One region of the Jejuibacter sp. L23 genome, then DNA from elsewhere that is predicted to be linked to it. Evidence: predicted binding sites of a transcription regulator. Region 1 holds the regulator's gene; each other region holds the start of a gene.

What was found. Region 1 encodes CRP, which controls carbon source genes, mostly activating them, when cyclic AMP is high. Its sites were predicted from a motif close to ATGTGANNNNNNTCACAT; they were not measured.
Positions count from the first base shown of each region.
Region 2: a site for CRP is predicted at 4,177-4,194, ahead of garD (galactarate dehydratase). Genes of this name have one in related genera too.
Region 3: a site for CRP is predicted at 1,632-1,649, ahead of hpt (hypoxanthine phosphoribosyltransferase). Genes of this name have one in related genera too.

Region 1 is NZ_CP138199.1:4,801,360-4,809,245, reverse strand. Features, by position in the region: gene ppiA (peptidylprolyl isomerase A) at 1-499, shown strand, start outside; gene SCU88_RS23020 (putative adenosine monophosphate-protein transferase Fic) at 604-1,242, shown strand; gene pabA (aminodeoxychorismate synthase component 2) at 1,275-1,838, shown strand; gene argD (bifunctional acetylornithine/succinyldiaminopimelate transaminase) at 1,928-3,148, shown strand; gene SCU88_RS23005 (YccS/YhfK family putative transporter) at 3,149-5,233, opposite strand; gene crp (cAMP-activated global transcriptional regulator CRP) at 5,306-5,938, opposite strand; gene SCU88_RS22995 (OsmC family protein) at 6,243-6,647, shown strand; gene SCU88_RS22990 (phosphoribulokinase) at 6,692-7,558, opposite strand; gene SCU88_RS22985 (YheU family protein) at 7,628-7,846, opposite strand; gene SCU88_RS22980 (hydrolase) at 7,847-7,886, opposite strand, start outside.
Region 2 is NZ_CP138199.1:612,856-620,741, reverse strand. Features, by position in the region: gene SCU88_RS02890 (OmpH family outer membrane protein) at 1-468, opposite strand, end outside; RNA gene rnpB (RNase P RNA component class A) at 636-1,012, opposite strand; gene SCU88_RS02880 (glycerate kinase) at 1,045-2,190, opposite strand; gene garR (2-hydroxy-3-oxopropionate reductase) at 2,260-3,150, opposite strand; gene garL (2-dehydro-3-deoxyglucarate aldolase) at 3,182-3,952, opposite strand; gene garD (galactarate dehydratase) at 4,322-5,893, shown strand; gene SCU88_RS02860 (Fic family protein) at 5,933-6,934, opposite strand; gene rsmI (16S rRNA (cytidine(1402)-2'-O)-methyltransferase) at 6,938-7,801, opposite strand; gene SCU88_RS02850 (penicillin-binding protein activator) at 7,863-7,886, shown strand, end outside.
Region 3 is NZ_CP138199.1:963,922-971,807, reverse strand. Features, by position in the region: gene SCU88_RS04430 (ABC transporter ATP-binding protein) at 1-158, opposite strand, end outside; gene can (carbonate dehydratase) at 267-929, shown strand; gene hpt (hypoxanthine phosphoribosyltransferase) at 959-1,495, opposite strand; gene SCU88_RS04415 (membrane-bound PQQ-dependent dehydrogenase, glucose/quinate/shikimate family) at 1,701-4,088, shown strand; gene cueO (multicopper oxidase CueO) at 4,137-5,732, opposite strand; gene SCU88_RS04405 (biotin/lipoyl-binding protein) at 5,845-6,987, opposite strand; gene SCU88_RS04400 (DUF3302 domain-containing protein) at 6,987-7,352, opposite strand; gene SCU88_RS04395 (YacC family pilotin-like protein) at 7,661-7,886, shown strand, end outside.

The DNA of each region.
Region 1 (7,886 bases):
AAAAGGCTCCCCGCACGTTCTGTTGAATACCTCTGCAGGCGATATTGAACTTGAGCTGGATAGCCAGAAAGCGCCGGTTTCAGTACAAAACTTCCTGGACTATGCCAACAGCGGTTTTTATAACGGTACTGTCTTCCACCGCGTGATTCCGGGCTTTATGGTTCAGGGCGGCGGTTTTAACAAAGAATTGCAGCAGAAGCAGCCGAAGCCGCCGATTAAGAACGAAGCGGACAATGGTCTGCGTAATACCCGTGGCACTATTGCGATGGCGCGTACGGCAGATAAAGACAGCGCCACCAGCCAGTTCTTTATCAACGTGGCCGATAACGCTTTCCTCGACCACGGCCAGCGTGACTTCGGTTATGCGGTATTTGGTAAAGTTGTGAAAGGAATGGACGTTGTCGATAAGATCTCTCAGACCCAGACTCACGATGTCGGCCCTTACCAGAATGTACCGACAAAACCGATCGTTATTCTGTCTGTGAAGCCGCTGCCTTAATCTCTTCGCGCGCGGGCCCTGACGCCCGCGTGCTGCTCTGCCCCCGACGCGGTCCGGAATTGCTGCTTATACTTGTGGCAAACGGGCTGCGTACGGGAGGTGTCATGACCAAAAAACTCACCGACAAACAAAAAATCCGCCTGTGGGAACAGCGACGCTTGCCCTGCTTTCAGGACAGCTGTCGGCTGGAGATCCCTGATTCCGGGCGCGCGCCGGAGCCCGCGGGTAACGCACTGAGCGGCGAAGCGCTGGCGTTGACGACGCAACGCCTTGCCACGCTGGAGCTGGGCCCGGTACTGCGCGGCTTGCCCTGGCTGTGCGCCATCCATCATCATCTGTTTATCGAACTGTTCGATCGGGCCGGCGAACTGCGCCAGGTGGATATTTCGCTGGGAGATACGCCTTTCTGCCTGTTTACCCGAATCGAAAAAGAGGGTAATGCGCTGATGCAAAAGCTGGAGAATGAGCACTATCTGGCGGGGCTGGAGCGCCATCGCTTTGTGACGCGGCTGGCCTGGTATTACGGCGAGATTAATGTTCTGCATCCGTTCCGGCTCGGTAGCGGTCGTACTCAGCGTATTTTCTTTGAACAGATGGCGATCCACGCTGGTTACTGTCTGGACTGGAAACCCGTTACCCCACAGGCATGGCGCGATGCCTGCCAGAGTAGCGCTATGGGCGATCCGGCGCCACTGGAGGCGTTGTTCGCAACTGTCGTGAGCGTAGCAGGGGAAAAAGCGTAGAATAGCGCGGTATCATTTTTGCCGGAGCCGCCATGCTATTACTGATCGACAACTACGACTCTTTTACCTGGAACCTCTACCAGTATTTCTGCGAACTCGGGGCTGATGTCAGGGTGAAGCGTAATGATGAGCTCTCGCTTGATGAGATAACGGCGCTGGCACCCCGGCAACTGGTGATCTCCCCCGGTCCCTGCACGCCCAATGAAGCAGGCATTTCTCTGGCTGCTATCCGCCATTTCGCCGGTCGGCTGCCGATTCTGGGGGTCTGTCTGGGGCATCAGGCGATCGCCCAGGCGTTTGGCGCATCGGTGGTACGTGCCGGTAAGGTGATGCACGGCAAGACCTCCGCTATCCGCCATACGGGCGTCGGTGTATTCCAGGGGCTGAATAATCCCCTGACGGTGACCCGATATCATTCGCTGCTGGTGGATCCCGCTACCTTACCTGACTGTCTGGAAGCGACGGCCTGGAGCGATGAGCAGGAGATTATGGGGCTGCGCCACCGGACGCTGGCGCTGGAGGGGGTGCAATTTCATCCCGAGAGTATCCTGAGCGAACAGGGGCACCGGTTGCTGGAAAACTTCCTGAAGCGCTGATTTTATGTTTGCCAGTGTGTGATTTTTTATGCATATTTAATGATTATATTTTCAATTAAAGATGTGCGTAAAAAAGGGACGGTTAACCCATGGCAAATGAAAATTCAGCGATTACTCGCGCCACTTTTGATGATGTCATCCTGCCCGTTTATGCACCGGCGCAGTTTATCCCGGTGAAGGGGCAGGGCAGCAGGGTCTGGGACCAGCAGGGCAAAGAGTACGTTGACTTTGCCGGTGGTATTGCCGTCACGGCACTGGGACACTGCCACCCGGCTCTGGTGTCGGCGCTGAAGCAGCAGGGAGAGACTCTGTGGCATACCAGCAATGTGTTCACCAATGAACCGGCGCTGCGTCTGGGTCGTAAGATCATTGACGCGACCTTCGCTGAGCGGGTGATTTTCATGAATTCCGGCACCGAAGCCAATGAAACCGCCTTTAAGCTGGCGCGTTACTATGCTTCCACGCGCTACAGTCCGTACAAAACCAAAATTATCGCCTTCCATAATGCTTTCCACGGGCGTTCACTGTTTACCGTATCGGTCGGTGGACAGCCCAAGTATTCAGACGGCTTCGGCCCTAAACCTGCTGATATTATCCATGTGCCCTTTAACGATCTGCACGCCGTGAAAGCCGTCATGGATGACCACACCTGTGCCGTGGTGGTCGAGCCGATTCAGGGAGAAGGGGGAGTCACCGCCGCCACGCCGGAGTTCCTGCAGGGGCTGCGTGACCTGTGCGACCACTATCAGGCGTTGCTGGTCTTTGATGAGGTACAGTGCGGTATGGGTCGCGTGGGCAAGCTGTTCAGCTATATGCACTACGGTGTGACGCCGGACATTCTGACCAGCGCCAAAGCGTTGGGCGGCGGTTTCCCGGTGAGCGCGATGCTGACGACCCAGGAGATTGCCTCTGCTTTCCACGTGGGCTCCCATGGCTCGACCTATGGCGGTAACCCGCTGGCATGCGCAGTGGCGGAAGCGGCCTTCGACATCATTAATACCCCACAAGTGCTGGGTGGCATTCAGAGCAAGCGTCAGCGTTTTGTCGACCATCTGCGTCAGATCAACGAGCAATTCAATATTTTCAGCGAAGTTCGCGGTATGGGGCTACTGATTGGTGCTGAGTTGAGTGAAGCATATAAAGGGCGCGCCCGGGATCTGCTGAACGCAGCAGCGGAGCAGGGCGTTATGGTGTTGAATGCCGGGCCGGACGTGGTTCGTCTGGCGCCGTCGCTGGTGGTGGAAGACGCCGACATCGATGAAGGCATGGCGCGTTTCGCCAAAGCGGTGCAGAAAATTGCCCTGGGATGATTATTTGTGGCTTTGCAGACGGCGGCGTAGCCAGGCGCCGTGGTGGGGGCGCTGATGCCAGGCCACGGAAGAGATGGTATGCATCGCATTCAGATGGCTGAGGATGCGATCCAGATGGCGCTCCATGGTACTCATTGGGCCAATGGTGAGCGCCTCGGGGTCGTCCAGTACGTGAATGGCCCCGCTGTCGTCGGGGTTGTCCCAGGTCAGCCGTTGCTGGCAGCGCTGAATAGCGATTTCACAGGATTGCAGATAGCGTTGGGCCAGCGCTGGCGTCAGCATATTATGCTCGCGCGCCAGGATCGTCATGGCGTTAATATGCTCGACGATAAACTGGCTGTGGGTTACCCATAGCTTCATATCGGCCAGGTAACGGTTATTGAATGATGGCTCCTGCATTGCCTGATTTAGCGAGTTATAGAGCGCATTATGGGCCTGATTGACCCGCATTCGCTCCCAGGCCAGCGGGCCGGGCTGTGGATCGTCGCTCAGGATCTGGCGGATGGCCTGCTGGTCGCGCTCCAGCGCATCGTGGGCATTCTGTCGTAGCAGGCCGCTCTGCCACTGAGGCCACAGCCAGACCATGCCGCCAAAGGCGATCAGGCAACCGAGCAGCGTATCCACCAGTCGGGTCATAATAAACTGCTCACCGCTCAGCGAAAGCAGTTGCAGGCTGTACACCGCAGTGATGGTAAATCCGACGGTCGCCAGCGCGTAATGTTTACGGATTATCAGGTAGCCAATCAGCGTTATCAGCAGCATTCCCGCCAGAATATAGCCCTGGGGTACGTTAAAGTGCAGCGCGCCCGCCGCAATTAACAGACCCGCGATAGTTCCCCCCGCCCGGTGCAGAATGCGTACCCGGGTGGCGCCATAGCCGTTCTGGGTGACAAACATGATGGTCATCAGTATCCACCAGGGTTTGGGCAGATTGAGCGCGGCGCCAAGCAGACTGGCGATGGCAAGCATGGTTCCAATGCGCGCTGCGCTACGCAGCGCCGAGGACTTCAGCGACAGATAGCTGCGCAGCGCCCGAAGCAGCGGAAGATGCTGTTGCCGGTCGGCCATCAGATCCCGAATATAGAGCGGGCGCTGGGTGCGCAGTAGTCGGGCGATACGGCTGAAGTGATAGTGGCAGAACTGCCCCACCGGGTTTTCCGGATGCTGGCGGGCAATCTTTTCCAGCGCGGAGATGGGTTTTTCCATGCTAAAGCGCCGGGGATAGCGGTGGTAGAGTATATCGTCGCTGACTACGCGCAGTCGGGCGGCCACGGTACGGGCCGCCCAGCGAATCACCGGTTCCGCGTGGCTCTGCTCTACCAGTTTCTGTACCTCTTCAGGCTGGTGAAGGCTGACGGAAATATGCTCCTGAAGATCCAGCGCCACCTGAAAGACGCGCAGCAGGCGCTTATAATCATTCTGGCGGCTGGTGGCAGATAGCATATGCAACTGCTGATAACAGAGGCTGATGAGATCCACCACCTTTTGCTGACGAATCAGCAGCGGCGGCAGCGCATTTTCCGGATCGGTATGCTGGGTCAGCAGGCTGTATTTGGCTTCGCAGTAGTCCGCCAGTTCGCGATAGAGCAGGCTCAGGGTCTCGCGTAGCGGCTGTTCACGCCACATCCAGAACCAGAACCAGTTAAAGGCGCCGTACCACAGGGTGCCGAGCGCATACAGCAGCATCGGCTGCCAGACCGGCATATTGCCGGCCAGCCCCAGAGTAAAGATCGCGGCGATAAGCGAAGCAGGCAACAGGCGGCCATGCAGGGCGCTGATTTCCGCCGTAACGCCCAGTAACAGCGCCATTCCGAAGAAGATGGCGGCCAGTGGCAGCTTTTCCATCAGCAGTAGCTGAACCATCAGGCTGCTAAAGGCGAACAGCGAGCCGCCGACGATCAGGCGTTTAAAGAAACGTTTATGGGGGGTATCCAGGCCCGCGATATTGCAACAGGCGGGAACCAGCGAGAAGAGCAGGCCCTGTTGCAGGCTACCGAATATTAGCCCGATAATCACCGGCAGCGACAGTACCAGGGTCTGACGCAGCGCATAGTTAACTTCGGGGTGATAGATCAGTCGGCGCATTGGCACAGGGTAACGCGTCAGTGGCAAAGAGAAAAACGGCGCGTTGCCACAACACGCCGTTACAGACCGGGATTAACGGGTACCGAAGACGACGATGGTTTTCCCGTGTGCGGAGATCAGGTTTTGATCTTCCAGCATCTTCAGAATACGGCCAACGGTTTCGCGGGAACAGCCCACGATCTGCCCAATTTCCTGACGGGTGATTTTGATCTGCATTCCGTCTGGATGGGTCATTGCGTCCGGCTGTTTTGCCAGGTTTAGCAGGGTCTGTGCGATACGACCTGTCACATCCAGGAAGGCGAGATTGCCCACTTTCTCTGAGGTGACCTGCAGACGGCGGGCCATCTGCGAGGAAAGGCGCATCAGAATGTCCGGGTTTACCTGGATCAGCTGACGGAATTTCTTATAGGAGATTTCAGCGACTTCGCAGGCGGTTTTCGCCCGTACCCAGGCGCTACGCTCCTGGCCTTCTTCGAATAGCCCCAGTTCACCAATGAAATCCCCCTGATTCAGGTAAGAGAGGATCATCTCTTTCCCTTCCTCATCTTTGATAAGTACTGCGACAGAGCCCTTAACGATGTAATAGAGGGTTTCGGCTTTTTCACCCTGATGAATAAGTGTGCTCTTCGATGGATACTTATGAATGTGGCAATGAGACAAAAACCATTCGAGAGTCGGGTCTGTTTGCGGTTTGCCAAGCACCATGCGCGGTTATCCTCTGGTTATAAGCTGACGCCCGGAAGAATATGGGCCTCCGGGCGTATTGATCGTTTGTCCCCGCTCTTGGGGATCTGGCATGAGAAAAGCCTGTAAGCTACATAAATTTCACGTGAAATTTCATCCCGTACGCGCTTCGCCGCGCCGCGAGAGGGTATCCTCAGTGTTTTAGCATAGCTTTTTCCGGGTGTCTCCTATTGTCTCGTTTCAGCTTGACCCGGATCGCCTTCTGTTGCGACTTTCTTTGCGGCGGCTTACTCTGTGGGGAAAATGGCTTGATGGGAGCGACAACATGCAGTCACGAGTAAAATGGGTTGAGGGCCTGACTTTCCTGGGTGAGTCCGCCTCCGGGCATCAGGTGCTGATGGACGGGAATTCCGGCGACAAGGCCCCCAGTCCGATGGAGATGGTGCTGATGGCGGTGGGAAGCTGTAGCGCCATCGATGTGGTCTCTATTCTGCAAAAGGGTCGCCACGGCGTGACCGACTGCGAGGTGAAGCTAACCTCGGAGCGTCGTGAAGAGGCGCCGCGCCTGTTCACTCATATCAATCTGCACTTTATCGTTACCGGCCAGGATCTGAAAGACAATGCGGTGTCGCGTGCGGTGGATTTGTCTGCCGAGAAATACTGCTCTGTGGCGCTGATGTTGGGTAAAGCGGTGAATATCACCCATTCATATGAGGTGGTGGAAGGCTGATGCTGGCTGGGGAGGGGAGACAGATTCCCCTCCCCAGCCAGGGATTAGGCTATCTTTTTACCTTCCATAATGCGCCGCACCAGCGGCGTCATAATCAGCTCCATCGCCAGTCCCATCTTGCCGCCCGGCACCACCAGCGTATTGATATGCGAGATAAACGAGCCCTGCAGCATCGCCAGCAGCCAGGGATAATCGACCTCCAGATCCCGGAAGTGGATCACCACAAAGCTTTCATCCAGCGACGGGATCTCTCTGGCGGCGAAGGGATTAGAGGTATCTACCGTCGGCACGCGCTGGAAGTTGATGTGGGTACGTGAGAACTGCGGGGTGATGTAGTTAATGTAGTCTTCCATCGAACGCACCACCGAATCCATCACGGCTTCACGGGAATGGCCGCGCTCGCTGGTGTCGCGCACCAGTTTCTGAATCCACTCCAGGTTGACGATGGGTACTACGCCGACCAGTAGATCCACATGCTGCGCCACATCGTGCTGCGAGGTGACCACGCCGCCGTGCAGCCCTTCGTAGAACAGTACGTCCGTAGGTTCTGGTAGCGGCTGCCAGGGAGTAAAGGTGCCTGGCACCTGATCCCAGGGCACTGCTTCATCGTAGGTATGTAGATATTTGCGGGACTTTCCCGTACCGCTATGACCATATTCGGTAAAGGTATTTTCCAGCAGACCAAAGTCATTGGCGTCCGGGCCGAAATAGCTGATATGGCGCCCTAAATCCCGGGCCTTGCGAATCTCCATATCCATTTCCGGGCGGGTATAGCGGTGGAAACTGTCACCTTCGAGCTCGGCGGCTCTGAGCCCGAGTTCGGCGAAAATCTTACGAAATGCGATGCTGGTGGTGGTGGTTCCCGCACCGCTGGAACCGGTGACGGCGATAATCGGATGCCTGGTGGACATAGCTGAGCAACTCCTTGAGTACAGGGGTGTAGCCACTGAAACACGGCGAATTGTTTGGTAAACCAGATATTAGCCGCGGAATTGCGAGCGCGGCATGATGTTGACCGTTTCATAAAGTTCCGACCATACCACAACGGCTTCGCCGGTTTGTAGCTGATGCTTTACATCCGCCACTTTTTGTTCGAGCGAACGCTCATGTTCACCGTAATCGGTGCCTTCGCGCAACACAAAGGCTTCTATCAGGCTATCCAGCGTTTCCGCCGATATCTGCTGCCAGGGAATAATCATTTATCCATCCAGGAATTGACTTAACCAGTCGGGAATACGT
Region 2 (7,886 bases), 1.1 Mb from region 1:
AAAGTCGACCTTCGCCGTTTTCAACGACTCAACCACCTGTTTGGTGACATCGCTGGCGGGGTCGGCGGCCAGTACCGCGCCACCGTCAACGATCACGGTGTAGTTGTTCTTTTTGCGCACCTCTTCAACCGCCGTACGTACTTCCTTCAGCAGCGCCACGCGCGCCGCACGCTGCTCCAGGTTCCACTGCCGGTTAATGGTGACGGCATCCGAGCTTCTGGCCTGATCGGCTTTGGCTTTATCCATCCCTTCGTAGCTTTTATTCGCCTCCTGCTCCGCCTTCAGCAGCAGATTTTTCACGGTCTCAAGGCGCGTTTTCTCCTGCTCCGCCAGCGGCGAGTCGCTAATCGCCTGAGAGACATCGACCCAGGCCGCGCCTTTGCTCTGTTTGCTGGCGTTATCGCAACCCGCAGCGGCGATAACCAGTGAAGCCACGAGCGCCCCTTTCAGAAAAACATTCCATTTCATTCAACGATCCTCAATATGTTAGCGGAGTCGCGGCCAGTCCGGCCCCGTACTGCTTCATGTTAGTCGATTTCAGGGAGATGCAGAATAAAGTAACTTCTGAAAGACAGGGGAAGGGATACATGCGGCGCAAAGCAAAAACCCCGCTGCAGGCAGCGGGGTTTAATAATGAGTGAAGCTAACCGATAAGCCGGGTTCTGTCGTGGACAATCATTCCTCTAGGCCAGCAATCGCTCACTGGCTCAAGCAGCCTACCCGGGTTCAGTACGGGCCGTACCATGCGAACCCCTATTTGGCCTTGCTCCGGGTGGAGTTTACCGTGCCACGAACTGTTGCCAGCCGCGCGGTGCGCTCTTACCGCACCCTTTCACCCTTACCTGATCCCGCTTGCGCGGGCCATCGGCGGTTTGCTCTCTGTTGCACTGGTCGTAGGCTTGCGCCCCCCAGGCGTTACCTGGCACCCTGCCCTATGGAGCCCGGACTTTCCTCCCCTCCGCCCGTCTCCCCGAAAGGACGACGACGAAGCGGCGATTGTCTGGTTAGCTTCGGCGCGCAGTATAGAGGTTTTCCCGGGCGCTGTCACGCCGCGCCGGACATTCCGGCCCGAACCGTAGCCGCCACGTTACGCGCAGTACGGTAAATATTGTCGAAGGCGTTATCCAGCGCCTCTTCCAGCGTCACAATGCCATTCAGTACGCTAAAGACCGCATCGATACCGTGCCGATGCACTACCGCAACATCCGACGCCAGGCTACCGGCAATGCCGATTACCGGCTTATGGTACTTCGCGGCCACGTTGGCCACACCGACCGGCACCTTGCCCTGGACGCTCTGGCTGTCCATGCGCCCTTCGCCGGTCACCACCAGGGTGCAGTTATGGATGTGCTCTTCAAGATTCAGCGCGTCGGTGACAATCTCCACCCCGCTTTTCAGCTCCGCACCCAGGAATGCCAGCAGCGCCGCGCCCATACCGCCAGCGGCGCCCGCGCCTGGCGCCCGGGTCACATCAATATTCAGGGTCTGCTCAATCACCATCGCGTAGTGCGCCAGGTTTTCGTCGAGCAGGCGAATCATCTGCGCATCGGCGCCCTTCTGGGGCCCAAAGATACAGGATGCGCCATTCTCGCCGGTCAGCGGATTGGTAACGTCGCAGGCCACCAGGATCTCGCAGCGCTTCAGCCGCGAGTCCAGGCGCGTCAGATCGATGCGATTCAACGACGCCAGCGCGCCGCCGCCCGAACCAATCTCGCGGCCGTTGCCATCCAGCAGCCGGGCTCCCAGCGCCTGAACCATACCGGCCCCGCCGTCGTTAGTGGCGCTGCCGCCGATGCCGATAATAATCCGCCGGGCGCCGCTTTCCAGCGCCGCCAGAATCAGCTCGCCGGTACCGCGTGAAGTCGTCAGCCGCGGATCGCGCGCCGCCTGCGGCACCAGCGCCAGACCGCTGGCCTCCGCCATCTCAATAAAGGCGGTATGGCCGTCACCGGAAAGTCCCCAGCTAGCGGTCACCGGCTCGCTCAGCGGTCCGGTCACCCGTTCCTGCATCCAGCGCCCTTGCGTCGCGGCAATCATGGCCTCCACCGTTCCCTCGCCGCCGTCGGCGACCGGCACGCAGACATACTCCGCCTCGGGAAAGATCTCCCGAAATCCCTTTTCAATGGCCTGCGCCACCTGGGCTGCGGGAAGGCTCTCTTTATACGAGTCGGGTGCGATTACGATTTTCATAAACAGTCCATGACAGCGCCACGCGGGCGAGAAAAGCAGGGCGCCGGGCGCGCCCTTCTCATTCAGCCATTACTTACTGACTTCAACCTTTGCCAGGTTCTCATAGTAGCGAGCCAGCGCGCTGTGATCGGAGGTACCATGACCATCGGCACGCAGCGCCTGCATCATCTCCATTACCGCCGCAGTCAGCGGCAACTGAGCCCCCACGCCGTGGGAAGTATCCAGTGCGTTCGCCAGATCTTTGATATGCAGATCGATACGGAAACCCGGCTTGAAGTTACGCTCCAGCACCATCGGCGCTTTAGCATCCAGTACCGTACTGCCCGCCAGCCCGCCGCGAATCGCCTGATAGACCAGTTCGGGATTGACCCCGGCCTTGGTAGCCAATACCAGCGCTTCGGACATGGCGGCGATATTCAGCGCCACAATCACCTGATTAGCCAGTTTGGTCACGTTACCGGCGCCAATCTCCCCGGTATGCACCACCGAACCGGCCATCGCTTTCATCAGATCGTAATATTGATCGAATACCGCTTTATCGCCGCCCACCATCACTGAGAGGGTGCCATCAATCGCTTTCGGCTCGCCGCCGCTTACCGGCGCATCCAGCATGCTAACGCCTTTGGCCTGCAGCGCCGCGCTGATATCGCGGCTCGCCAGCGGCGCAATAGAGCTCATATCAATAAGAGTCAGCCCCGGATGCGCCCCTTCGATCAGACCGTTTTCCCCTAATGCCACTTCGGTGACCTGAGGCGAGTTCGGCAGCATGGTAATCACCACGTCACACTGAGCCGCCACCTCTTTAGGGGTCGCCGCGCTGCCTGCACCGATTTCAACCAGTTCCGCCGTAGACTCCCGGTTATGATCCAGCACCACCAGCGAATAACCCGCTTTGATCAGGTTTTTGCTCATCGGTTTGCCCATGATCCCCAGGCCAATGAAACCCACTTTTACTGTCATGACGTTGTTCTCCTGATAATTCGTTGTGTGATTACTTTTTAAAGCGGTCCGCCAGATTCTGGGTGGCGGCGCGGAAGACCCCAAGATCGCTGCCCACCGCCACAAAGGTGGCGCCCCACTCCAGGTAGCGTCGGGCGTCCGCCTCTACCGGCGCCAGAATGCCGGAAGGCTTGCCGTGCGCCCTGGCGCGCTCAAAGATATGGGTAATGACCCGCTGAACCTCCGGATGCCCCGGCTCGCCCAGATACCCCAGCGCAGCCGAAAGATCGCCGGGCCCCACGAAAATGCCGTCCACGCCGTCGGTGTCAGCAATGGCATCCAGGTTATCGACCCCCAACTGGCTTTCTATCTGCACCAGCACGCTGATGTTGTCGTTGATCTGGCGGAAGTAGTCCGGCGCCGTGCCGTAGCAGTTACTACGATGCGAAACCGACACGCCGCGAATCCCCTGAGGCGGATAGCGGGTGGACGCCACCGCCTGTCGCGCCTCTTCCGCGGTTTCGACAAAAGGGATCAGGAAGTTATAAAAACCGATGTCCAACAGCCGCTTGATAACCACCGGATCGTTGGTCGGCGCCCGTACAACCGGCGCGCTACCGCTACCCTGCAAGGCCATCAGTTGGGGAATAAAGGTGGTAATATCGTTTGGGGCATGTTCGCCGTCCAGCACGATCCAGTCGAAACCCGCCAGGCCCAGCACCTCGGTGCTGATGGGGTTCGCCAGCGCGCTCCAGCAGCCAATCTGAATCTGCTGTGCTGCCAGGGCAGCCTTAAAGGGGTTAGGAAAGATATTTTTATTCATTGGGTTAACCCTTGTCTGAGAGGTGAGTTCTGGCGCGCCGGGCGGCCCATTTACGGAGACTGAACTGTCATCCAGTATAAGCCGCTCTCCTCCGGGCGACATTGGGCGTATGCCCAGGAGATGATTTGGCGTTACGTTTTTTTATGGTCATCTGACTGACTCTGTGGGGGATTACCCACAGATTTAGATTTTGCAGCCCCTGTCTCCCGGGGCTTTGCCGCTCAGAGTGAGCTAAATCACATTTTCCCGTCTGGCATTACCGCATCCTTTTTAACCACATCCCCGGGGCAGCGCTGTGAAATTGGGCTGCCTGATATCTGTGAAATAACGAATAACACGCGTAAACAGAGCGCTGGAGACAGGTGAACAATGAGCAATCCGGAAATCGCACAACCCGTATCGCTGCCGTTTTACATCCGGGTTAACCCCCAGGATAACGTCGCCATCATCGTCAACGACGGCGGCCTGAAGGCCGGAACCCATTTTCCGGACGGTCTGACGCTAACCGAACACATTCCTCAGGGTCATAAGGTCGCCCTGACGGATATCGCCGACGGCGGCGCCATCGTGCGCTATGGCGAGATCATCGGCTATGCGCTGCGCGCCATTCCCCAGGGAAGCTGGATCGACGAATCGCTGGTCGCCCTGCCCGAAGCGCCGCCGCTGGAAAGCCTGCCCCTGGCAAACCGGGTACCGGAACCGCTGCCGCCCCTGGATGGCTACACTTTCGAAGGCTACCGCAATGCCGACGGCAGCGTAGGCACCAAAAATCTGCTGGGCATTACCACCAGCGTCCAGTGCGTTTCCGGCGTGGTGGACTATGTGGTGAAGATTATCGAGCGCGATCTGCTGCCTGAATATCCCAACGTCGATGGCGTGGTGGGGCTTAATCACCTCTACGGCTGCGGCGTGGCGATTAACGCGCCGGCTGCCGTCATCCCCATCCGTACCATCCATAATCTGGCCCTGAACCCGAACTTCGGCGGCGAAGTGATGGTGGTGGGGCTGGGTTGCGAAAAGCTCCAGCCGGAACGGCTGCTGCAGGGAACCGAAGATGTCACGCCCATTGCCGTAGACGCCGCAAGCGTGGTGCGGCTGCAGGATGAACATCACCAGGGTTTCCGCTCGATGGTGGACGATATCCTGGCGGTAGCCCGCCGCCATCTGGAAAAACTGAATCAGCGGACCCGCGAAACCTGCCCGGCATCTGAACTGGTGGTGGGAATGCAGTGCGGCGGCAGCGATGCGTTTTCTGGCGTCACCGCGAACCCGGCAGTGGGCTTTGCCTCGGACCTGCTGGTGCGCTGCGGCGCTACGGTGATGTTTTCCGAAGTCACCGAGGTACGCGACGCCATCCATCTGCTCACCCCGCGCGCCGCCGATGTGGAGGTAGGGAAAAGGCTGCTGGAAGAGATGGCCTGGTACGACGACTACCTGAATGCCGGACGCACCGACCGCAGCGCCAACCCGTCACCGGGCAACAAGAAAGGGGGGCTGGCGAACGTGGTGGAAAAGGCGCTGGGCTCCATCGCTAAATCGGGCCAGAGCGCCATCGCCGAAGTGCTGTCACCCGGCCAGCGCCCTACCCGCCGTGGCCTGATCTACGCCGCCACCCCGGCCAGCGACTTCGTCTGCGGCACCCAGCAGGTGGCATCCGGCATTACCTTACAGGTCTTCACCACCGGACGCGGCACTCCCTACGGTCTGGTGGCAGTACCGGTCATCAAGATGGCGACCCGCAGCGAGCTGGCCAGACGCTGGTATGACTTAATGGATATCAATGCCGGTACCATCGCCACCGGCGAGGAGAGCATCGAAGAGGTAGGCTGGCGCCTGTTTCACCTGATTCTTGACGTGGCGAGCGGCCGTAAAAAGACCTTTTCCGACCAGTGGGGGCTGCACAACCAGCTGGCGGTGTTCAACCCGGCGCCGGTGACCTGATATCGACGGCGGCAGCCCGTTTCTGCGGGCTGCCGTGGCTTACAGAATGCGCCAAAATCCGCCTTTTCTCGCACCTGCGCGCTGTAACTTCCCTTCGTGCTGCAGTTTTTGCAAATGACGCTCCACCGTTCTGGCACTGACCCCTAGCACTGCCGCCAGATTAGCAGCCGTTGAGCGCGGTTCCTGTTTCAACTGCTGGAGAATGCGGACTTCCATCGACGTCGGAAAATACGTTTTTTGTTCCGACATTTGTTCCGACATTTGTTCCGACACATTCGCCTTTTGCGCTATCCCTTCCTGCAGTGCCGAGCGGATATTCATCAGCATAAACTCAACAAATGCAGAGCAGTCACTGGCTTTATCACATTCTCTCAGTATCTGATAATAGCGCTGCTGTTGATGATGGATCAGGGTTTCCACTGGCAACCAGGATAGTTCAATACGCCATTGGCTCAGGATCAGCGTTTGCCACAGCCGCCCCATACGCCCATTACCATCCAGGAAAGGGTGAATAAATTCAAATTCATAATGAAATACAGAACTGGCAATCAGCGGATGCAGCTCCGTATTCCGAAGCCAGGAAAGAAGATCGTCCAGCAGACGCGAAAGCTGAGATGCAGGAGGAGCCATATGTACCAGTTGGCTGCCACGATATATACCTACATCGCCCTGCCTGACTTGCCCGGGGGAATCCACCAGGCCGGTCATCAGCAGGCGATGTGCGCTAAGAAGATCCTGAAGGCGCCAGGCCTTCCAGACGGGCATTTTGTCATAAGCCAGAATTGCATTCCGTACCTCCTGAATCTCTTTTTCAGGCGCCAGCACACGCTTCCCGTCCATAATCGCAGTCACCTGCCCGGTGGTTAACGAGTTATGCTCAATGGCCAGCGATGCCTGAATAGTACGGATTCGGTTCTCTTTACGCAGTAACGGCGACGCTCTTCCCGCCTGAGCCGCCCAAAAACCTAGCAGTTCACCTATCTCAACAACCAGATTGAGGACTGATGGCGTAATGGTTAAAGGCGGCTGATAGCGGCTCAATGGTTATTCTCCCTGCTGCTCCAGCGCGTATTTATACAGCGCGTTTTTCTTCACGCCGTGGATTTCGGCCGTTAGCTGGGCCGCCTTTTTCAGCGGTAGTTCGGCCTGCAACAGCGCCAGGGTGCGCAGGGCATCGGCGGGCAGCGCCTCTTCCTGCGCCTTATGGCCCTCGACGATCAGCACCATCTCGCCCTTGCGGCGATTTTCATCCTCTTTCACCCACGCCAGCAGCTCTGCCACCGGCGCGCCGTGAATGGTCTCCCAGGTTTTGGTCAGTTCGCGCGCCAGCACCACATAGCGCGTATCGCCCAATACGCTGCGGATATCTTCCAGGCTTTCCAGCAGTCGATGGGTGGATTCGTAGAAGATCAGAGTGCGCGGCTCGTTTTCCAGCGCCTGAAGCGCATCGCGGCGCCCTTTCGATTTCGCAGGCAGAAATCCCTCGTAACAGAAGCGATCGGAAGGCAGACCGGCGGCGCTCAGGGCGGTAATGGCCGCACAGGGGCCCGGCAGCGGCACCACTTTAATCCCCGCTTCCCGACAGGCACGCACCAGATGATAGCCGGGATCGTTAATCAGCGGCGTGCCGGCATCGGAAACCAGGGCAATGCTTTGCCCTTCCTGCAATCTGCTACGCAAAATTTCCGCTTTTTGCTGCTCATTGTGGTCATGTAGCGCGAACAGACGCGCATTAATCGCAAAATGCTGTAGCAACAGCCCGGTATGGCGGGTATCCTCCGCGGCAATGAGATCAACGGCCTGCAACACCTCCAGCGCACGCTGCGTGATGTCGCCCAGATTGCCGATGGGCGTAGGCACAATATAAAGCGTACCGCCAGAAATCGCCGTTGAATCGTGTTGTTTCATTGTTTCATCTCTATTGCCGAATTAATATTTGTGCACTGAGTAGAAAAGCACTGGATACAGTATGGTACCGTCTAAATTAGTTCGT
Region 3 (7,886 bases), 1.4 Mb from region 1:
GAGCTGATAATACCGATGGTGGTGGATTTTCCTGCGCCGTTAGGCCCCAATAGTGCGTAAAAATCACCGGCTTCTACGCGCAGATCGATGCCTCGCAACGCCTGAACGCCGCCGGGATAGGTTTTCGTCAGTTGCTCAAGTTCCAGTGCATATGCCATAGATTCAGCTTGCCTTGTTTTTCTTACACGAGTTATATGGTTTAAAAAAAAGTTGAGTTGCCCTATATTACCCCAACGCACTAATCTGGTTACAGGTTGTTAACCTCTATGAAAGATATCGACAGTCTCATCAGCAATAACCGTCTCTGGTCCAAAATGCTGGTGGAAGAGGATCCCGGCTTCTTTACGCAGCTTGCACAAGCTCAGAAGCCCCGTTTTCTATGGATCGGATGTTCCGACAGCCGCGTTCCCGCTGAGCGCCTCACCGGCCTGGAGCCGGGCGAGATATTCGTTCACCGTAACGTGGCTAACCTGGTTATCCATACCGACCTGAACTGTCTTTCCGTGGTTCAGTACGCCGTCGATGTGCTGGAGGTCGAGCATATCATTATTTGCGGTCACTACGGTTGTGGTGGCGTGCAGGCGGCGGTGGAAAATCCCGAACTGGGGTTGATCAACAACTGGCTGCTGCACATTCGTGATATCTGGTTTAAGCACAGCTCCCTGCTGGGCGAACTGCCGGAAAGTCAGCGCATGGATACGCTTTGCGAGCTGAACGTGATGGAGCAGGTCTATAACCTGGGCCACTCCACCATTATGCAGTCAGCGTGGAAACGTAACCAGAAGGTCACCATCCACGGCTGGGCCTACGGCATTCACGACGGCCTGCTGCGCGATCTGGACGTAACCGCCACCAGCCGCGAGTCGCTGGAGCAGAACTACCGTAAGGGCATCTGCAACCTGCGTCAGCAGCATCAAAACCATAAATAATGTTAAGGGCCGCATCGCGGCCCTTTTTGTTACTCGTCCAGCAGAACGACTTTGCCGACGTAGGGCAGATGGCGATAGTGCTGGGCGTAATCAATGCCGTAACCCACCACAAATTCGTCGGGAATGGAGAAGCCGATATATTCAACCTTAACGTCCACCTCACGGCGCGAGGGTTTATCCAGCAGGGTACAGATAGCCAGTGATTTCGGCTCACGCAGGCGCAAAATCTCACTCACCCTGCTCAGGGTGTTGCCGGAGTCGATAATATCTTCCACGATCAGCACATCCTTACCGCGAATATCCTCATCCAGATCCTTGATGATTTTAACGTCACGGGTGCTGGACATCCCGCTCCCGTAGCTGGAAGCGGTCATGAAGTCGACTTCATGAGGCACTTCAACCGCCCGGCACAGATCCGCCATAAAGATAAAGGAGCCGCGCAGCAGCCCCACCAGCACCATTTCGCTGCCGCTGTCGCGATAGCGTTCATTAATCTGCTGCCCGAGCTCTGCGACACGCGCCGCGATCTCCGCTTCCGGGATCATCACTTCTACTTTATGTTTCATCTGTATAACCAAATAATTTGCTGATAAGGCTCTGCTCCGCGGCCCTTCATTCAGAGAAAGTGCCCGCGTGAATCGAAAGATCGCAGAGTATAACAGCAAACCCCCCACCTTCGCTTCTTTGCATCAAAAGCCTTTTTTGTGATCGTTATCACACATGTAAATAACTATAATTAATTGCTATCAAAAATTAATGGAACTCTTCGCTATGGAAAAACAACAACCCCGGCCACGTATGGTCGTGACGTTATCCGCTCTGTTTGCGTTGTTAACAGGACTCTGGCTGTTGGGAGGTGGTGTCTGGCTGGTCGCTATCGGCGGCTCCTGGTACTACCCGATAGCCGGCATCGTCATGCTGGTGGTTGCCTGGTTGCTGTGGCGCCGCAGCGCCGCTGCATTATGGCTGTATGCCCTTCTGCTACTCGGCACCATGCTATGGGGCGTTTGGGAGGTCGGCTTCGACTTCTGGGCCCTGACACCGCGTTGTGACGTGCTGGTATTCTTCGGTATCTGGCTACTGTTGCCCTTTATCTGGCGCAACCTCGTTCATGTCAGTCTGGCTATTCCTGCACTGGTCGTCACCTTGCTTATCAGCGCCGGGATCCTGTCCTGGGCTGGATTTAACGACCCTCAGGAGATCCACGGTACCCTGCCGACCGACGCCACGGCAGCGGCGCAGAGTTCCGATATTCCTGACGGCGACTGGCCAGCCTATGGACGCACCCAGGAAGGCCAGCGTTACTCGCCCCTTAAGCAGATCAACGCTGACAACGTGCACCAGCTAAAAGAAGCCTGGGTGTTTCGTACCGGCGATCTGAAGCAGGATAACGATCCGGTCGAGATCACTAACGAGGTCACGCCGATCAAAGTGGGCAATAGCCTGTTCCTGTGCACCGCGCACCAGCGCCTGTTCGCCCTGGATGCCGCCACCGGGAAAGAAAAATGGCATTTTGATCCTGAACTGAAGACCGACCCTTCATTCCAGCACGTGACCTGCCGCGGCGTCTCTTATCATGAGGCTACCTCCGACAATGCTGCGCCGGATGTGGTGGCAGACTGCCCGCGCCGTATCATTCTGCCGGTTAACGATGGCCGCCTGTTTGCCATTAACGCCGATAACGGCAAACGCTGTGCCAGCTTTGCCGATAACGGCGAACTGAATCTGCAGAGCAATATGCCGGTCACTACGCCGGGCATGTACGAACCCACCTCGCCGCCGATCATTACCGACAAGGTCATTGTGATTGCCGGAGCGGTCACCGATAACTTCTCGACCCGCGAGCCTTCCGGCGTGATTCGCGGATTCGACGTGAATACCGGTAAGCTGCTGTGGGTCTTCGACCCCGGCGCCAAAGACCCGAATGCTATTCCGGCCGACGAGCATCACTTTACCCTGAACTCGCCGAACTCCTGGGCGCCGTCGGTTTACGATGCGAAGCTGGATCTGGTCTACATCCCGACCGGGGTGACCACGCCGGATATCTGGGGCGGCAATCGTACGCCGGAGCAGGAGCGCTATGCCAGCTCGATTCTGGCGCTTAACGCCACCACCGGTAAACTGGAGTGGTCCTATCAGACCGTGCATCACGATCTGTGGGATATGGATATGCCTTCCCAGCCGACGTTGGCGGATATTACCGATAAAGACGGCAACACCGTTCCGGTTATCTACGCACCGGCCAAAACCGGCAACCTGTTCGTGCTGGACAGACGCACCGGTAAAACCGTGGTACCTGCCCCAGAGCGTCCGGTTCCGCAGGGCCCTGCGAAAGGCGATCGTCTGTCGCCGACTCAACCGTTCTCTGAACTGACGTTCCGTCCGGAGAAAAAACTGACCGGCGCCGATATGTGGGGCGCTACCATGTACGATCAGCTGGTGTGCCGGGTGATCTTCCACGGTCTGCGCTATGAAGGCACCTTTACCCCGCCTTCCGAACAGGGCACCCTGGTCTTCCCGGGTAACCTGGGGATGTTTGAATGGGGCGGTATCTCGGTCGATCCCAGCCGCCAGGTGGCCATCGCCAACCCGATGGCGCTGCCATTCGTTTCAAAACTTATCCCGCGCGGACCGGGTAATCCGATGGAGCCGCCGAAGGATGCCAAAGGCTCCGGTACCGAATCAGGTATTCAGCCGCAGTACGGCGTACCTTTTGGCGTTACCCTGAATCCGTTCCTGTCGCCGCTCGGCCTGCCGTGTAAGCAGCCGGCCTGGGGTTATATTTCAGGTATCGATCTCAAGACCAACACCATCGCCTGGAAGAAACGCATAGGTACTCCGCGCGACAGCCTGCCGTTCCCGCTCCCGTTCTCGCTTCCCTTTAATATGGGAATGCCGATGCTTGGCGGGCCGATCTCTACCGCCGGTAACGTGCTGTTTATTGCCGCCACCGCGGACAACTATCTGCGCGCCTATGACATGACCAACGGCAAGAAGCTGTGGCAGGCACGCCTGCCCGCAGGCGGTCAGGCCACGCCTATGACCTATGAGGTTAACGGTAAGCAGTATGTGGTGATTTCCGCAGGGGGACACGGTTCTTTCGGTACGAAGATGGGCGACTATATTGTTGCTTATGCGCTGCCGGATGAAGCGAAGTAACTGCAATATATAATGCAAGGCGGCTCCCTATGGGAGCCGCTTTTCTATTCAGGAAACCGTAAAACCCAGCATCATCCCGGTATCTTCATGTTCCAGCAGATGGCAGTGGGCCATATAGCTGTGTTGCGCAGGGGCGGTATGATCGAAACGCACCAGCACTTCGCTGCGCTTGCCTTCCACCCGCACCGTATCTTTCCAGCCGCGGCGATGCTCCGCTGGCGGCTTGCCGTCTTCCGACAAAATACGGAACTGGGTGCCGTGGATATGGAACGGATGCAGCATCATGTCGCCTTCGCCGGAGATGGTCCAACGCTCGTACTGGCCACGCGGCACGTTAAATGACGGAGTGTTCATGTCGAAGGCCTTGCCGTTAATCTTATTGGCGTTATAGATATCCAGCTTCCGATCGCCGTTCGCCATCTTGCCCATAGCGCCATGATCCATCGCACTATGGTCCATTCCCCCCTTCATCTGTTCCATATCGCCATGGCCCATGGCACCGTGATCCATCCCGGCCATAGCCCCCTGACCATATTTTTCCATCAGTGCCTGCATACCCATCTGATCCAGGCGGGGATCCATCATCAGTTGTAGCCAGCGGGTATTAAGCCCTTCAAGCTTCGGGAGTTCAGGCACCTTCGCCAGGGTATCCGGCAGCTCGCCGGAGCCGTGAACCGGTACTGGCTGGATACGCACCACCGGCTGAGGTTTATCAAAGGGTGCAACCTGCATCCCCATCTGTGTCACCGGTAGCGCCATAATCTCGAAGGGTTTGGCATCCTTCACTTCCACCAACACCTCAAAGCGTTCCCCCATCAGCACAGGCAGGCTTTCGACCTTCACCGGCTCCGCCAGCAGACCGCCGTCGCTGCCTACCACATACATCGGGCGACCGTCGCTGGTCGCCAGCTCCAGCGAGCGGGCGTTACAGCCGTTCAACAGGCGCAGTCGCAGCCAGCCGCGCAGCGCGCCGAATTGAGGGTAATTAACGCCGTTGCATAACAGTGTATCGCCAAACCAGCCTACCGCGGCGCTCATGACGTCCAGCTGATAGTCGATCTGGCCGTCGGCATCGAAGCGTTTATCCTGAATAATCAGCGGAATATCATCGATGCCCCACTGCTTCGGCAGCATCAACTGGCGGCTTTCCAGGTCATCAATCAGAACCAGTCCGGCCAGGCCCATCGCGACCTGATGGCCGGTTTTACCGTGCTGATGCGGGTGGAACCAGCAGGTGGCGGCGCGCTGCTGCGGCGTGAACGAAACCTGGCGACTCGCGCCCGGGGCAATGACGCCCTGAGGGCCACCGTCCACTTCACCGGGGATTTCCAGGCCGTGCCAGTGTACCGTGGTGCTTTCCGACAGCCGGTTATGAATTTCAACGTTGACCTTTTTACCCTGCTCAAGTCGCAGCGCCGGCCCCAGCAGAGAGCCGTTATAACCCCAGGTGGTTGCCTGATGGCCCGCCAGCACGCTTTTCCCGACCTGGGCCGTCAGGCGAATCGAGCTCTGAGCGTCGGGTTCCAGCAGTGTGGGAATCGGTAACCGCGGGCGCTCTGCGGCATAAAGACGACCGCTAAGCAAAGGGAAACTACTGAGTACGCCCAGCGCGGCAGAATACTTCAGAAAATCGCGGCGTTGCATGATCCATTGTTCCTTATTAACCGGTATCGGACATGGGAGCATAGACCTTCCTCCTGGGGGAGGGTCAAGCCTCTGTCGGTTATTTGCACAACTTTTCTATCGTCGGATGAATTTAGTGATCCAGGTAGAGGAAATTCTGCCAGCTTTTCATACGAATCAGGATTTTACGAATCATCGCCAGGTGGTGAAAATGGTCCGAATAGACCGCCACTTCCACCGAAGTTCCCTGCGGCAGAGGATAGGCGGCCAGCCGTTTATCGGTGACATTCAGCATGACCAGCGCGCGGCCGTCGGTCTGTAGCGCCGAGGTGGTCAGCAGTTTTCCCTGGGCCTGAAGCTGACTTTCGCCAATAGCGGGCAGCACCTGCACCACTTCACCTGCAAACACCTTGCCGGGAATGGCCGGGAAGATAAATTCCGCCTTATAGCCCGGCTTCAGGCGCTGGAGCGAATTCTGGCGAAACGCGGCGACGTAGCTCGCAGACTGATGGGTATCGGTCGGAATAAAGGTCATCACCGGCGCCAGCCCCAGCGCCGTCGCCATCACGCCCGGACGCAGCCCCACCTGAGTGACATAGCCATCAGAAGGCGCGCGCACTACGGTATGGTCCAGCTTAAACTGCGCCTTACGCAATTCCGCCATCAGCGCCGCCACGGCGGTATTATCGCCGTTGATTTCCGAATCCAGCGCCAGCTTCGCTTCGCGCACCTTCGCCTGTGCCGCCTCTACGGCCGCCTGAGATGCTTTATAGTTTTGCCGACGGCTGTCGATCATCTGGTCGGAAAATGCCCCTTTGGCATATCCGGCCTGGAAACGGGCGTACTCACGCTGCTCTTTATCACGCTGTGCCACCGCTCGCTGAAGTTCCGCCCGGGCGCCTGAAAGGCTGGCATCCAGCGATAGCGCCCCCTGGCTGGCCTCTTTCACCTGAGCCTTCAGATTATCTACCTCGGCCTGAAATGGCGTGGGATCGATACGGAACAGAACATCGCCCTGCCTGAGCGGCTGATTCGGTTTCACCGGCACCTCAATCACCCGACCTCGCACCTGGGGAACAATCGGCACCGAACGAAAAACCTGGCTGCCCATTCGGGTATAGGGCGTGTTGTAATTCATTACTAATACCAGGGCGCCAATCATAATAATGCCCCCCAGTACCGCAGTCGGTACGGTCCATTTATTCAGCGGGATTTTAAATAGCTTAAAGATAACAATACACAGCGCCGCGTAGGTCAGTAACATTAACGTTTCCATTATTGTTCCTCCTGCTGCGAATGCGGGTTATTGGCGGTTTTCAACACAGCGATTTCCTGACGTAATTCATCAATCTGGTTATTCAATTGCGCCACATGGTGCTGAATATCATGCTGTTCCTGGGCAATTTGCTGAATGCCCCAACCCCGGTCTTCACGCCACAGCGTGGCCCAGATCCACAGTAGCGGCCACAGGACGTGCAGCGTGAACAGACTGACCCATCCGGCATAATGGATGGCATCCTGATGCGGATGATTGCGCTTTTTAGCAATTTCATAGGGAATATCGTGTATCACGATAATACCGTAGAAAATAATCAACGCCACGGCGATGAATATTCCCAGAGCAACATAATCCAGGGTCATGGTTTCTCCATAAAAGGCATAGCAGCGAACCCGCCTGAAGCAGGTGAAATGAAATAACAGGCAGCTCAACAGAAACAGCGAGAACGCACTCCGGACAGGGTGGCGATGACGGAGAGAGTGGGTAACCGCCCGGGCGCTGGCGAACGTTATATCAGCCTTATCTGATAATCAGAACTTAATCCGTGATTAAGTAAACCGTTCACCATCCCCTGTTGCCATTGATCTCGGTTATTTCCTGGTAATAACCGCTCGTAGCGCTTTGGCAAAATATGCTAACGTCTGGTATCCATCCAGAAGCGGTAGTCGTAATGAAGAAGTTTGTCAGGGCAGTGCTGTTGGGCGGCCTGCTGGGGTTTTCCACCGCCAGCCAGGCGCTTAACGAATCAGAAGCGGAAGATATGGCCGATCTCACGGCAGTTTTTGTCTTTCTTAAGAATGACTGCGGTTACGATCACCTGCCTAATGACCAGATCCGTCGCGCGCTGGTTTTCTTCGCACGACAGAATCAGTGGGATCTGAGCAATTACGAAAATT